One region of the Pantoea vagans genome, then DNA from elsewhere that is predicted to be linked to it. Evidence: predicted binding sites of a transcription regulator. Region 1 holds the regulator's gene; each other region holds the start of a gene.
The links. Region 1 encodes CRP, which controls carbon source genes, mostly activating them, when cyclic AMP is high. Its sites were predicted from a motif close to ATGTGANNNNNNTCACAT; they were not measured.

Region 1 (3,212 bases):
CTCGCCTTCCGTAAAATATTCCAGCAGTTGGATCTGCACGCTGCGGAAGTGGAAGGTGACAGCTTCCATCGCTACACCCGTCCAGAGATGGACATGGCGATCCGTAAAGCGCGCGATCTGGGTCGTCACATTAGCTACTTTGGCCCCGAAGCCAATGACTTTGGTTTATTAGAGCAGACGTTCAAGCACTACGGAAAAACCGGTCAGGGCGAATCGCGCAAGTATTTGCACACCTATGATGAAGCGGTGCCGTGGAATCAGGTGCCGGGCACCTTTACGCCGTGGCAGCCGCTGCCGGACAACACCGATGTGCTGTTCTATGAAGGGTTACACGGCGGTGTGGTGACCCAACCGCACAACGTGGCAGAGCATGTGGATCTGCTGGTGGGTGTGGTGCCGATTGTGAACCTGGAGTGGATTCAAAAGCTGGTGCGCGACACCAGCGAACGTGGGCATTCTCGTGAAGCGGTGATGGATTCCGTGGTGCGTTCGATGGAGGACTATATCAACTACATCACGCCGCAGTTCTCTCGCACCCACATCAACTTCCAGCGCGTGCCGACCGTGGATACCTCCAACCCGTTTGCCGCACGTGAGATCCCTTCGCTCGACGAAAGTTTTGTGGTGATCCATTTCCGTGGTCTGGAGGGGATTGCCTACCCTTACCTGCTGGCAATGATTCAGGGCTCGTTCATTTCACACATGAATACGCTGGTGGTGCCGGGGGGCAAAATGGGGCTGGCGATGGAATTGATCATGACACCGCTGGTGCAACGGCTGATAGAAGGTAAACGGATTGAATAATCCAGAATTTCTGTAGCGGCACGATGTATGGCGTGCATCACACCGCGCGATAAATCGCGCCGCTACAGTAGAATTACAGCTCTACCACTTCATAGCTGTGGGTGATTTCCACGCCTTTGCCCAGCATGATCGCTACTGAACAGTACTTCTCAGCGGAGAGATCAACCGCGCGGGCCACGGCTTTATCACTCAACGCTTTGCCGCTGACAATAAAATGCAGGTTGATGTGGGTAAAAATACGTGGCGCTTCTTCACGGCGTTCAGAGGTGAGCTTCACCTCGCAATCGGCCACATCATTACGGCCCTTTTGCAGGATAGACACCACGTCAATCGCGCTACAGCCGCCCGCCGCCATCAGAACCATCTCCATTGGACTCGGCGCTTTATCCCCTGAATTACCGTCCATTAATACCTGATGGCCAGATGAGGATTCTCCGAGAAAGGTTAACCCCTCCACCCATTTCACTCGTGCCTGCATTATTCTTTCTCCTGAAGTGGCTATTTTGCCGCCAGAGTACGCTTTCAGTTGATAAACAGCAATCCAGACTCTTCCGCCTGTTGCTGAAGCGAGACAACAGAAGACAGCTTGCAAAAGCTGTGCTACAAACAGTGCTGAAAATATTTTCGTCGTAACAGACGAAGGCGGGAAGAATCAAAAGCGTAGCTTAAGAATCACCCGGAAATAAAACGCTCGACGATTACACCGCCTGACAGGGAAAACTGCCCCCTGTGCTTTGGGCACGATTACAATAGAGGATAATAGCGAATGGTTCTCGGCAAACCGCAAACAGACCCTACACTCGAATGGTTCCTGTCCCATTGCCATATTCACAAATATCCGTCAAAGAGCACGCTCATCCATCAGGGTGAGAAAGCGGAAACGCTGTACTACATCGTGAAAGGTTCCGTTGCGGTTCTGATCAAAGATGAAGAAGGCAAAGAGATGATCCTCTCCTACCTCAATCAGGGAGATTTCATCGGCGAACTCGGCCTGTTTGAAGAAGGTCAGGAACGTAGTGCCTGGGTACGTGCCAAAACTGCCTGCGAAGTGGCTGAAATTTCCTACAAAAAATTCCGTCAGCTGATTCAGGTAAACCCGGATATTTTGATGCGACTCTCGTCGCAAATGGCGCGTCGTCTGCAAATCACCTCCGAGAAAGTGGGCAACCTTGCCTTCCTCGATGTGACGGGCCGTATCGCGCAAACACTGCTTAATCTGGCCAAACAGCCAGATGCGATGACTCACCCAGACGGGATGCAGATTAAAATCACCCGTCAGGAGATTGGTCAGATCGTGGGTTGCTCACGCGAAACCGTGGGGCGCATCCTGAAAATGCTGGAAGATCAGAACCTGATCTCCGCACACGGTAAAACCATCGTCGTTTACGGCACCCGCTAATTTCTTATCACCCACGGCGTGATGGCAACATCGCGCCGTTTTTGTTTGCGATGAGCTGATGTGGCGCCGAATCATCTATCATCCTGAGGTCAACTACGCCCTGCGGCAAACGCTGGTGCTGTGCCTGCCTGTGGCACTTGGCTGGCTGTTTGGCGATCTGCAAAAAGGCCTGTTGTTCTCATTAGTGCCTGCCTGCTGCAACATGGCCGGTCTGGATACCCCGCATAAACGCTTCTTCAAACGTCTGATTGTCGGCGGTTCGCTGTTTGCCATCGGCAGTTTTTCGATCCAGTTGCTCACGGATTATCAGATTCCGCTGCCGCTCATTCTGTTTGTGCTGCCGCTGCTGATTGGTGTCACCGGCGAAATCAGCCCGTTGCATGGCCGCTTGCTGCCAGCCACCCTGATCGCCGCCATCTTTAGCCTCAGCCTGGTTGGAAGGATGCCGGTCTGGGTGCCGCCGCTGCTGTATATCGGCGGTACGTTCTGGTACGGCCTGTTTAACTGGTTTTGGTTCTGGCTGTGGAAAGAGCAGCCGATGCGTGAAACCCTGAGCCTGCTGTATCGCGAACTGGCAGATTACTGTGATGCGAAATACACGCTGCTGACGCAACTCACCGATCCTGAAAAAGCGTTACCGCCGCTACTGGCACGCCAGCAAAAAGCCGTCGATCTGATCACCACCTGTTATCAGCAGATGCATATGCTCTCGGCCAGCCGCGATAACAGCCATAAGCGTCTGACGCGAGCGTTTCAGGTGGCGTTGGATTTACAGGAACACATTTCGGTGAGCCTGCATCAGCCGGAAGAGGTGCAAAAGCTGGTCGAGCAGAGCCACGCTGAGGCGGTGATCCGTTGGAATGCGAAAACCATCTCCGCGCGCCTGCGCATCCTCGCCGATGCGATTCTCTATCATCAGTTGCCGGAGCGCTTCCATATGGAGAAGCCACTCGGGGCGCTGGAAAAAATCGCGCGCCAGCACCCAGATAATCCGGTCGGCAACTTCTGT
Region 2 (3,212 bases), 480 kb from region 1:
GTTCATCCAGTCCAACTATATGGGCTTTGGCTCTGGTGTTGTGGTACCGGATACCGGCATCAGCCTGCAAAACCGTGGCTGCGGCTTCTCACTCGATCCACAGCATCCCAACGTGGTGGCAGGCGGGAAACGCCCTTTCCACACCATTATCCCGGCATTTGCTCTGGATGCCGCAGGCCAGCCATTGATGTCATTCGGCGTGATGGGCGGACCGATGCAGGCGCAGGGGCATTTGCAGCTGGCGTTGCGCATCATGCAGCATAAACAGAACCCGCAGGCGGCGATTGATGCCCCACGCTGGCGTGTCGAGCAAGGCCGCGCAGTGGTGGTGGAACCAGGGATTGATCGTAACGTGCTGGCGAAGCTGCGTGAGATGGGGCACCAGATTACGGTGGAAGATCCGCTGCAAAGCTACAATTTCGGCGGTGCGCAGGCGATTGTGCGCGATTCGCAAGGCTTCTACATTGCCGCCACCGAAAGCCGCAAAGATGGGCAGGCACTGGTGTTTTAATATCGGTGGGCATTAATGCGCACCCTACGAAAAATTGCATCCAACTTTGTGAGGTCGCCATTTATGGCGACCGCCAGCCGTTGTGCACGCCAGGCCATTGCACTATTCTTTAGGACCATTCCCACTGAATCGTATATATAGCCATAACAGGAGTTCAACATGGCGTCAGGATTATCCCGCATCTGGATGCGTACCGGCATGCTTATGGTCAGCGCACTGGTAGTGCTGCAACTTACCGCCTGTGGCGATAAAGAAGGCGATCAACGTAAAGCCTTCACCGATTTCCTGCAGAACACCGCCATGCGTAGCGGTGAACATCTGCCCAGCCTGAGCGAAAACCAGAAGCAAACCTTCGGTAACTACGCCAGCGACTACGCCATCCTGTATGGCTTCTCTCAGCAGGCCAACCAGGCGGTTGAACAAGGCATGCGTCCCGTGGTGGATGAGCTGGCGGCAATCCGTGTACCGCAAGATTATCTGACCCGCCGTGATTCTCTGCGCCAGGCGAGCGGCAACCTGAGTGTGCTGTCGCAACAGATTCAAAGCGCCAAAATGCAGGCCGACAGCAGCAAAGCCACGCTAAAGCAGCCCGACGATCTGAAAAAAGTGTATGACAACGTGTATGCCAAAGTGGTGACGCAGCCTGCCAGTACCCTGATTCCCCTGCTGCCTCAGCTGCAGGCATTGAGCCAGGCGGCGGTGCAAACCGGTGACTATCTGCAATCACAGGGCACTCGCGTGAGCTTTAACGACGGCGGCGTGCAGTTCCCAACTCAGGATCAAGCCACGCAGTACAACACGCTAATGAGCAACCTCTCCAGCAATGCACAAGCACTGACCCAAGCGCAAAATGCCGTGCAGGGTGGTTTGTAACCGCGCGATGTAACCTGATGCCGGGCGGCCAGACGGTCGCCCCTACAGTCGTTATCCCTCCGTCCTTCTTTTCAGATTTTTCGTCACTTCCTTACAACTGACTTTTCTGCGTAGACAGAGTGTGATCTGGCGCATTTTCGACCAAAAAATGTTTGTGATCCAAATCACATTTACGAGACAAACCTCATCCTTGCAAAGGTGACTTAAGTCACATTTATCACCTTGTTTTGCTTAATATTTCGCCACCGTACTTTTCTTACACCTCAATAGTGTGATCTACGTCACCTTATAGCACCCCAACCACCCCAATATTGCGTGATCTGCATCACACTTATCCCGAATGCTACGCAGCGTAATAAACTAGTGCTAGAGTCCGCGTGCATACAGTGATGCCACGGCCCGCGCCGGAATGGCTCAATAAAAGTCTTAACAAAAACAACCGCGCTCTTATTGCAGCGCGTCTCAATAAGGGGTGGGTTTATGTCCTCATCAGCGAAGGTCAAGGTCCAGAGCTTTGGTCGCTTTCTGAGTAACATGGTGATGCCAAACATCGGTGCGTTTATCGCCTGGGGTATCATCACAGCACTGTTCATCCCAACCGGATGGATTCCTAACGCAACGCTGGCGAAACTCGTCGGCCCAATGATCACTTACCTGCTGCCACTGTTGATCGGTTTCACCGGTGGACGTCTGGTGGGCGGCGATCGCGGCGGCGTGGTCGGTGCTATCACCACCATGGGCGTGATTGTCGGTGCAGATATGCCGATGTTCCTCGGCGCGATGATTGCCGGTCCACTGGGCGGCTGGGCGATCAAAACCTTTGACCGTATGGTTGATGGTAAGATCAAAAGCGGCTTCGAGATGCTGGTTAACAACTTCTCAGCCGGTATCATCGGTATGCTGTTGGCGCTGCTGGCGTTCATCGGCATCGGTCCGTTGGTAGAAGGTTTGTCGCACATCCTTGCGGCGGGCGTAAACCTGATGGTGCAGAACAACCTGCTGCCATTGACCTCGATCTTTGTTGAGCCAGCGAAAATCCTGTTCCTCAACAACGCCATCAACCACGGCATCTTCTCTCCTCTGGGCATCCAGCAGGCGAGCGAAGCCGGTAAATCTATCTTCTTCCTGATTGAAGCTAACCCAGGCCCGGGTATGGGCGTGCTGGTTGCTTACATGATTTTTGGTCGCGGTAGCGCCAAACAGTCTGCAGGCGGTGCGGCGATCATCCACTTCCTCGGTGGTATCCACGAAATTTACTTCCCGTATGTGCTGATGGCACCGCGTCTGCTGCTTGCAGTTATCCTCGGTGGTATGACCGGTGTGTTCACCCTGACCGTGCTGAACGGCGGCCTGGTGTCTCCTGCTTCTCCAGGTTCAATCCTGGCTGTGCTGGCGATGACACCAAAAGGGGCTTACTTCGCTAACATCGCTGCCATCATCGCCGCGTTTGCTGTCTCCTTCGTGGTCTCTTCTATCCTGCTGAAAACCAGCAAAGTGAAAGAAGATGACGATATCGAAGCCGCGACCCAGCGCATGCGTGATATGAAAGCGCAGTCAAAAGGCCAGACCGTTGCGGGTTCGCCAGTGATTGCCGATGCCAACAGCGTTGACGTCAGCCACGTGCGTAAAATCATCGTCGCTTGTGATGCCGGTATGGGTTCCAGCGCCATGGGTGCAGGTGTGCTGCGTAAGAAAGTGCAGGATGCCGGTCTGAGCAATATTTCGGTGACCAACAGCGCGATCAACTCGCTGCCGGGGGATGTTGACCTGGTGATCACCCACCGCGATCTGACCGAACGTGCGATGCGCCAGGCGCCGCAAGCGCAGC
Region 3 (3,212 bases), 1.6 Mb from region 1:
CAGCACCCAGCTCACGACCAAGGCAAGGCCAGTGGCAACGATCAATGCACCAGAGGCGACAAAGATGTCGTACAGCTTGTAGAAGATAAAGAAAACCACCAAGGGAAGAAAATCGAGTAACTGCTTCATAGTGTTTCCAGTGAGGACGGGATCGTTCAGCTAAGGCGCTCCGGGGAGCGCCAGAGTGGTTAACGTAACAACATATACAGTCGATACAAATAAATAATCAGAATGGCTGACACCAGGTTACCCAGCGCATTCATCACCACCGAAGCGATATTGACCGGCAATACGGTGAGTGACGAGACCAGGAACATCAACACAATTTTAGCCAATAACCACAACACGATGGCGGGGGCGATGACTTTCATGTTTTTCCACGCCAGCTTCATGCTGGCGCGCATGGCACCGATGACACCCATTTTCTCACTCACCAGCATGACTGGCGCCAGTGAGAGCAAAATGGCCAAAATCACGCCCGGCACCATGAGTACCATAAAGCCGATTTGCACCAGCAACGTAATGAGGAAGGTCTGCAGCAGCAGCTTCGGCAGCAGGGGGGCTGAGGCGCCAATGGCACGCAGGGCGCTGACACGCTGGCCGTTAGAGACCAACGGGATCAGGCACAACATGCCACCGAGCAGCAGGGTATTGCCAATCAAGGCGGCAAAGGTGCCAGCAGCCGAAGCGCGTAGCAGGATGCGCTGTTGATCCGGCGACATATTCTGCACCAGCTCAAACAGTGAGGTTGCGCTGTCATCGGCCTGGCTGAGCAGCGATAACTGATCTTCACCTGGCGTTAATGCATGACCGACGATCACCGTAATAAATGACGTCAGCAATGCCATCAGCACAATAGTAACCAGCTGATGGCGCAGAAAATTTCCTGTGTCACGGTATAACGAGCTTGCCGTGATAGACATGTACTCTCCTTGATGGAACCGGGTTAATTAACCTGGCGATTGTACATGTTCTACAGGCTGGCTGGCACCCGCAAACCCATAACTTTCTGTCATTACAGGTAAAGAAGGGTGAAAAAGTCGGGAAAGCCCTGAATGCACCTGCATGGGAAAAGGTGGTGTCAGGCGGCAATCTCAGGTTTTTTAATTCTCGCGCAAAGCCAAAATTGATCTGAATCAATTCATTGTTTTTTAAGTGATTAATTTGAATTGATACAGATGATCTTTTACTGAAAAAGGGTTAGATCTTGTGCCGCAACCCCATTAAGACCCTACTTTTCGGCAAAGGAGTGAAAATGAAACTGGCAAAATGCGCGCTGCTGATGGCACTGGCGATTCCTCAACTGGCACTGGCTCATGAAGCGGGTGATTTCTTTATGCGCGCCGGTAGCGCGACCGTCCGTCCAACCGAAGGCTCTGATAATGTGCTGGGTATGGGCGGCTTTAACGTCAGCAACGATACACAGCTTGGCTTAACCTTCACCTACATGGCGACGGACAACATCGGCGTAGAACTGCTGGCTGCCACACCGTTCCGCCATAAGGTGGGCTTAGGGGCAACCGGCAACCTGGCGACCGTGCGTCAGCTCCCGCCTACGCTGATGGCACAGTATTACTTCTTTGACAGTAAAAGCCCGGTGCGTCCTTACGTGGGCGTGGGTATCAACTACACCACCTTCTACGATGCCAAATTCAATCAGACCGGCCAGGATGCAGGCTTAAGCGACTTAAGCGTTAAAGACTCATGGGGTATCGCCGGTCAGGTGGGGATGGATTATCAAATCAACCGCGACTGGATGCTGAACGCCTCACTGTGGTACATGGATATTGATACCGAGGTGAAGTTCAAAGCCAATGGTGAGCAGCAGAACATCAATACGCGTATCGATCCGTGGGTGTTCTTCTTTGGTGTCGGTTACCGCTTCTAACCTGTGTCAGAAGCAAAACGGGCGACCCAAGGGCCGCCCGTGTTTTCATCACTTAACGGTTACTTAATCTGCATATTGTTGACGACAGATTTCACCCCTTGCACGCTGCGGGTCACCGTCACTGCACGGTTCGCCATCTGCGGTGAGCTAACAAAACCACTCAACTGCACTTTGCCCTTAAAGGTTTCGACGTTGATCTCTGTCGATTTCAGGGAATCGTCATTCAGCAACTGGGCTTTGACTTTGGTGGTAATCACCGTGTCATCAATGTAACCCCCGGTCCCTTCCTGTGTAGCGGTTGGCGCACAAGCGCTGAGTGTCAGCGCCATAACTGCAGCCATCAAAAATCCTGCAACGACTTTGAAAAAATTCATTGGTTATCTCCCTGTCTTAGATGGTGTTTCACCGCAACGAGACGGTGCAATTAATTGTGGTCTGACCTGGACGAATCAGCAAATCGCGGAGTGTGAAAAAGTTTAAAAAACGTAACGAAGGGGGAGTGTGGAGAAAGGCCTCATCTGCGAATGCTGATAAGGCCTATAAAGTTTAACGAGTGCCGGCTTTCAGGTTGCTGACAAAGGCTTTCAGTTCTGCAAGCAGCGTCGTAGGATCGTTCTGGTTGCGTTCGATGATTTTGACGATAGCAGAACCGGAAATCGCACCCGCTGCGCCTGCGGCAATCGCTTCTTTGACCTGGCTCGCTTCTGAGATACCAAAGCCCTGCAACGGCGGGGCTGCATGGTATTCGCTCAATTTCGCGATCAGGTGATGCAGTGGCTGGCTGGCGCGATTCTCAGCCCCTGTTACACCAGCACGTGACAGCAGGTAAGTGTAACCACGGCCGTGTGAGGCAATCTCACGCAGCAAGTCATCATCCGCGTTTGGCGGGCAGATGAAGATCGGTGCGACGTTATGACGCATCGCCGCCTGACGGAACGGGGCGGACTCCTCGATCGGCACATCGGCAACTAACACAGAATCGACGCCCACTGCCTCACATTGCGCATAGAAGTTGTCGATGCCTTTGCTAAACACCAGGTTGGCATACATCAGCAAACCAATCGGTAGCTCAGGGTATTTCTGGCGCACAGCGGCCAGAATTTCGAAGCATTGCGCGACGGTGGTGCCAGAGGCGAATGCACGTAAGGTCGCGCTTTGAATGGTAGGGCCGTCAGCCAACGGGTCGGAGAACGGAATACCCAGTTCTAACGCATCTGCACCACCTTCAACGAGGGTATCAATAATTTTCAGCGACAATTCCGGAGAGGGATCACCGATCGTGACGAAAGGTACAAATGCCCCTTCTTTTTTCGCCGACAGGCGT
Region 4 (3,212 bases), 1.7 Mb from region 1:
ACGGTTGTTAAGTAAATTCAACCCACCCATTTCATCTGCATAAGAGAGACGATCATGAAAAGCATCAAAATGACATTAGCCGCTGTAGCCCTGTCTTCAATCGCGTTTGGTAGCATGGCTGCTGAGTTAGTGAACGAAGCACCTTTAAACCAGCAACAAGTTGGCGTGATTAGCGCGTCGGGTAGCACCAATCTGACTTCACTTGAGAATCAGCTATCGGAGAAGGCGAATGCTGCCGGAGCAAAGTCGTTCCGCATCACTTCGACCTCTGGCAACAACAAGCTAAATGGCACAGCAGTCATTTATAATTAATTAACCGATGCGCAGTGAAAGGCGCAGGGGCGCACAGTGTGTGCCCCTGGTTTTTTTCAGTGTTAACCGTTTGAACGCAACTGCGGATAACGACGGAAAATGGTGATACACCAGATTAAAGCCACCAGGCCAATGACCCCGCCCACATTACCCACGTCCGACATCTTCATATGCAGGCTGACCTGATTACCCAGCAGGGCACCCGCGCCAATCCCAATGTTATAAATGCCAGAGAACAGTGACATTGCCACATCCGTTGCATCAGGGGCCAGCGACAGCACGCGCACTTGCATCGCCAGACCAATCATCATCATCGCCATACCCCAGAAAATACAGACCAGGGTAATTGCGGCTGGGCGAACGGCGGCGAACACCAGTAAACCCATGCTCAATGTGATAATGGCGATCGCAGCCAGTAATAATCCAGAGGGGAATTTATTACCCAGGGTGCTGAATAACACACTGCCGATAATGCCTGCCGTACCAAACAGCAGTAACAGCAGGGTGGTGAAGTTCTCATCGGCATTGGCAACCACCTGCATAAATGGCTCGATGTAACTGTAAGCGGTGTAGTGCGCCGTGACCACCAAGGTCACGAGCAGGTACATGGCCACCAGCGCCGGGCGACGGAACAGCATCGGCACACTACTCAGGGAACCCGTATGCTCACTCGGCAGGCGTGGCAGAATGCGCACCAGCAGGATCAACAGTACCAGCGCTGACAAACCAATCATGCCGAAGGTGGTGCGCCAGCCTAGATACTGCCCAACGATACGACCAATCGGTACACCCAGCACCATCGCCAGCGCAGTACCCGTTGCCAGCATGCTCAAGGCTTGCGTTTTCTTACCGGCTGGGGCGACGCGAATCGCCAATGAAGCGGTAATCGACCAAAACACCGCATGCGCCAGGGCAATACCGATGCGTGAAATCACCAGTGAAGTGAAGTCCCAGGCCACGGAAGAGAGGACATGGCTGGCGATGAACAGAATAAACAGCACCGCCAGTAGCAAACGACGCTCAATGTTGCGCGTTAACAGCATCAACGGCAGGGAGAGTAGCGCAACGACCCAGGCGTAAATCGTCAGCATGATACCAACGTCGGCGGTCTTCATGGCGTAACTGGCGGCGATATCCGACAGCAGGCCAACCGGGACAAATTCAGTGGTGTTAAACACAAAAGCGGCAATAGCCAGCAGCACGACACGTAGCCAGGCTGTTTTACGTGAGACGGTAGTTGATTGCATGGAGTTCAAATCGGTCAACAGCGAGTGAGGGGGTGAAACGCACCCGATTAAGTGACCTAAGTCACAAACTGACGCTATTGTGGAGCATTAATGAGCGGATGAAAACCGTTGGCAGGGTTTTTATTACTGAATATTTTTTATCTCTAAAGCCGGAGTTAATAGCCTGAGGTTATTATCAATTCTTGCGGTTACCACACAATTGCAACCGATGGCAACGCATAGCGCTCTACCCGTCATACTTCAAACCGCAGCTGCGTTGGCTGCGCGTGCTCACCCCAGTCACTTACTGATGTAAGCTCTTGGGGATTCACCCACTTGCCGCCATACTGCAATTCGAATTATTTTGGGTATATAAGAGCCACGGAAAATTAAGCCGACTGTTTCTGTATTAGAACGATGTGACAGCCGTGCTTAACAAAACCCTATAAGCGCTATGCCATTGTCAAACCACTATTATCAGAGTCTCACCATATGTTTTAGCGCCACGCTATGTTGAGTGGTCAGGTTTTTTTTTACCGCCACCGGGCAGCAGTGTTCACACCCCATCGCGCTGGCGTAAAACTTTCTTGCTTGCTGGATCGCGGCGGTCGCGGTGTAGAAAGTGCCGAGAAAACGCCGTGCGCCATCGGATGGCAGGAAGGGGCATCCCGTTGCGTGCACCACATGATTGTCGTTATAGCCTGCGTGCTTATCGACGTAATAGTAAAGCTCCATCGAACGTCCTCATTGCTGTGAAAAAAAAAGTCTAACTATTGTTGGAATAAAATGAATTATAGCGATGAATAGACGCTTTGTTTTATGTGGGACTGTTTGATCGCCGGTTTTTATGGGCTGCGGTGAGAAACGGGGCCCTGCGGCCCCGAATAAAGGATGAAGGGTATTAAAGTTTACGGCACTGTAAGCGCCAGCCGACGAAGAGCGCCAGGAGCAGTAGCACGCTGATAAAGGCGGTCACACCCATCCAGCCATAATTGTGCCAGAACACGCCGCCTAAAGTTCCTGCCACGCTGGAACCCACGTAATAACTGAACAAGTAGAGTGAAGAGGCCTGGCCTTTCGCGCGGCGCGCGCGCGGGCCAATCCAGCCACTGGCGACAGAGTGCGCGGCAAAGAACCCAGCGGTGAACAGCATCATACCGGGTAAAATGACCCAGAGTGAGTTGAATGCGGTAAGCAACAGTCCTGCCAGCATAATGGCGGTTGCGCCAATCATCACCGGACCGCGGCCAAAACGGCTGGTCATGGCACCGGCTTTAGGTGAACTCCATGAGCCGGTCAGATAGACCACTGACAACAGACCGACTACTGCCTGACTGAGTGACCAGGGCGCACTCAACAACCGATAGCCAATGTAGTTAAAGAGCGTGACAAACGCGCCCATCAACAAAAAACCTTCGGCAAACAGGAAGGGCAGCCCTTTATCTCGCCAGTGCAGACGAAAATTGATCAGCAAACTACGCGGTCGCAGTGACGCGGGGCGGAAATGACGTGATGCAGGCAAGATCTTCCAGAACATCAGTGCACCGGCCAGTGAGAAACAGCCAATCACACCAACGGCAACACGCCATGAAAAGAAATCAGTCAGCACACCGGTCAACAGGCGTCCGCTCATCCCACCAATCGAGTTACCACTAATATACAGCCCCATGGAGA

Region 2: a site for CRP is predicted at 1,654-1,671, ahead of LK04_RS18460 (PTS mannitol transporter subunit IICBA). Genes of this name have one in related genera too.
Region 3: a site for CRP is predicted at 1,125-1,142, ahead of ompW (outer membrane protein OmpW). Genes of this name have one in related genera too.
Region 4: a site for CRP is predicted at 1,609-1,626, ahead of LK04_RS08700 (sugar transporter). Genes of this name have one in related genera too.

Annotation. Positions count from the first base shown of each region.
Region 1 covers NZ_CP011427.1:162,622-165,833, reverse strand. The annotation lists gene LK04_RS00735 (phosphoribulokinase) at 1-804, shown strand, start outside; gene LK04_RS00730 (OsmC family protein) at 878-1,282, opposite strand; gene crp (cAMP-activated global transcriptional regulator CRP) at 1,571-2,203, shown strand; gene LK04_RS00720 (YccS/YhfK family putative transporter) at 2,262-3,212, shown strand, end outside.
Region 2 covers NZ_CP011427.1:3,995,886-3,999,097, forward strand. The annotation lists gene LK04_RS18450 (gamma-glutamyltransferase family protein) at 1-511, shown strand, start outside; gene LK04_RS18455 (DUF3053 domain-containing protein) at 671-1,384, shown strand; gene LK04_RS18460 (PTS mannitol transporter subunit IICBA) at 1,865-3,212, shown strand, end outside.
Region 3 covers NZ_CP011427.1:1,752,635-1,755,846, forward strand. The annotation lists gene LK04_RS08155 (septation protein A) at 1-129, opposite strand, end outside; gene LK04_RS08160 (YciC family protein) at 189-923, opposite strand; partial or broken gene LK04_RS20865 (YkgJ family cysteine cluster protein) at 951-1,052, opposite strand; gene ompW (outer membrane protein OmpW) at 1,256-1,888, shown strand; gene LK04_RS08170 (BON domain-containing protein) at 1,948-2,262, opposite strand; gene trpA (tryptophan synthase subunit alpha) at 2,435-3,212, opposite strand, start outside.
Region 4 covers NZ_CP011427.1:1,876,983-1,880,194, forward strand. The annotation lists gene bhsA (multiple stress resistance protein BhsA) at 55-312, shown strand; gene LK04_RS08700 (sugar transporter) at 375-1,559, opposite strand; gene LK04_RS08705 (hypothetical protein) at 2,016-2,273, opposite strand; gene LK04_RS08710 (MFS transporter) at 2,440-3,212, opposite strand, start outside.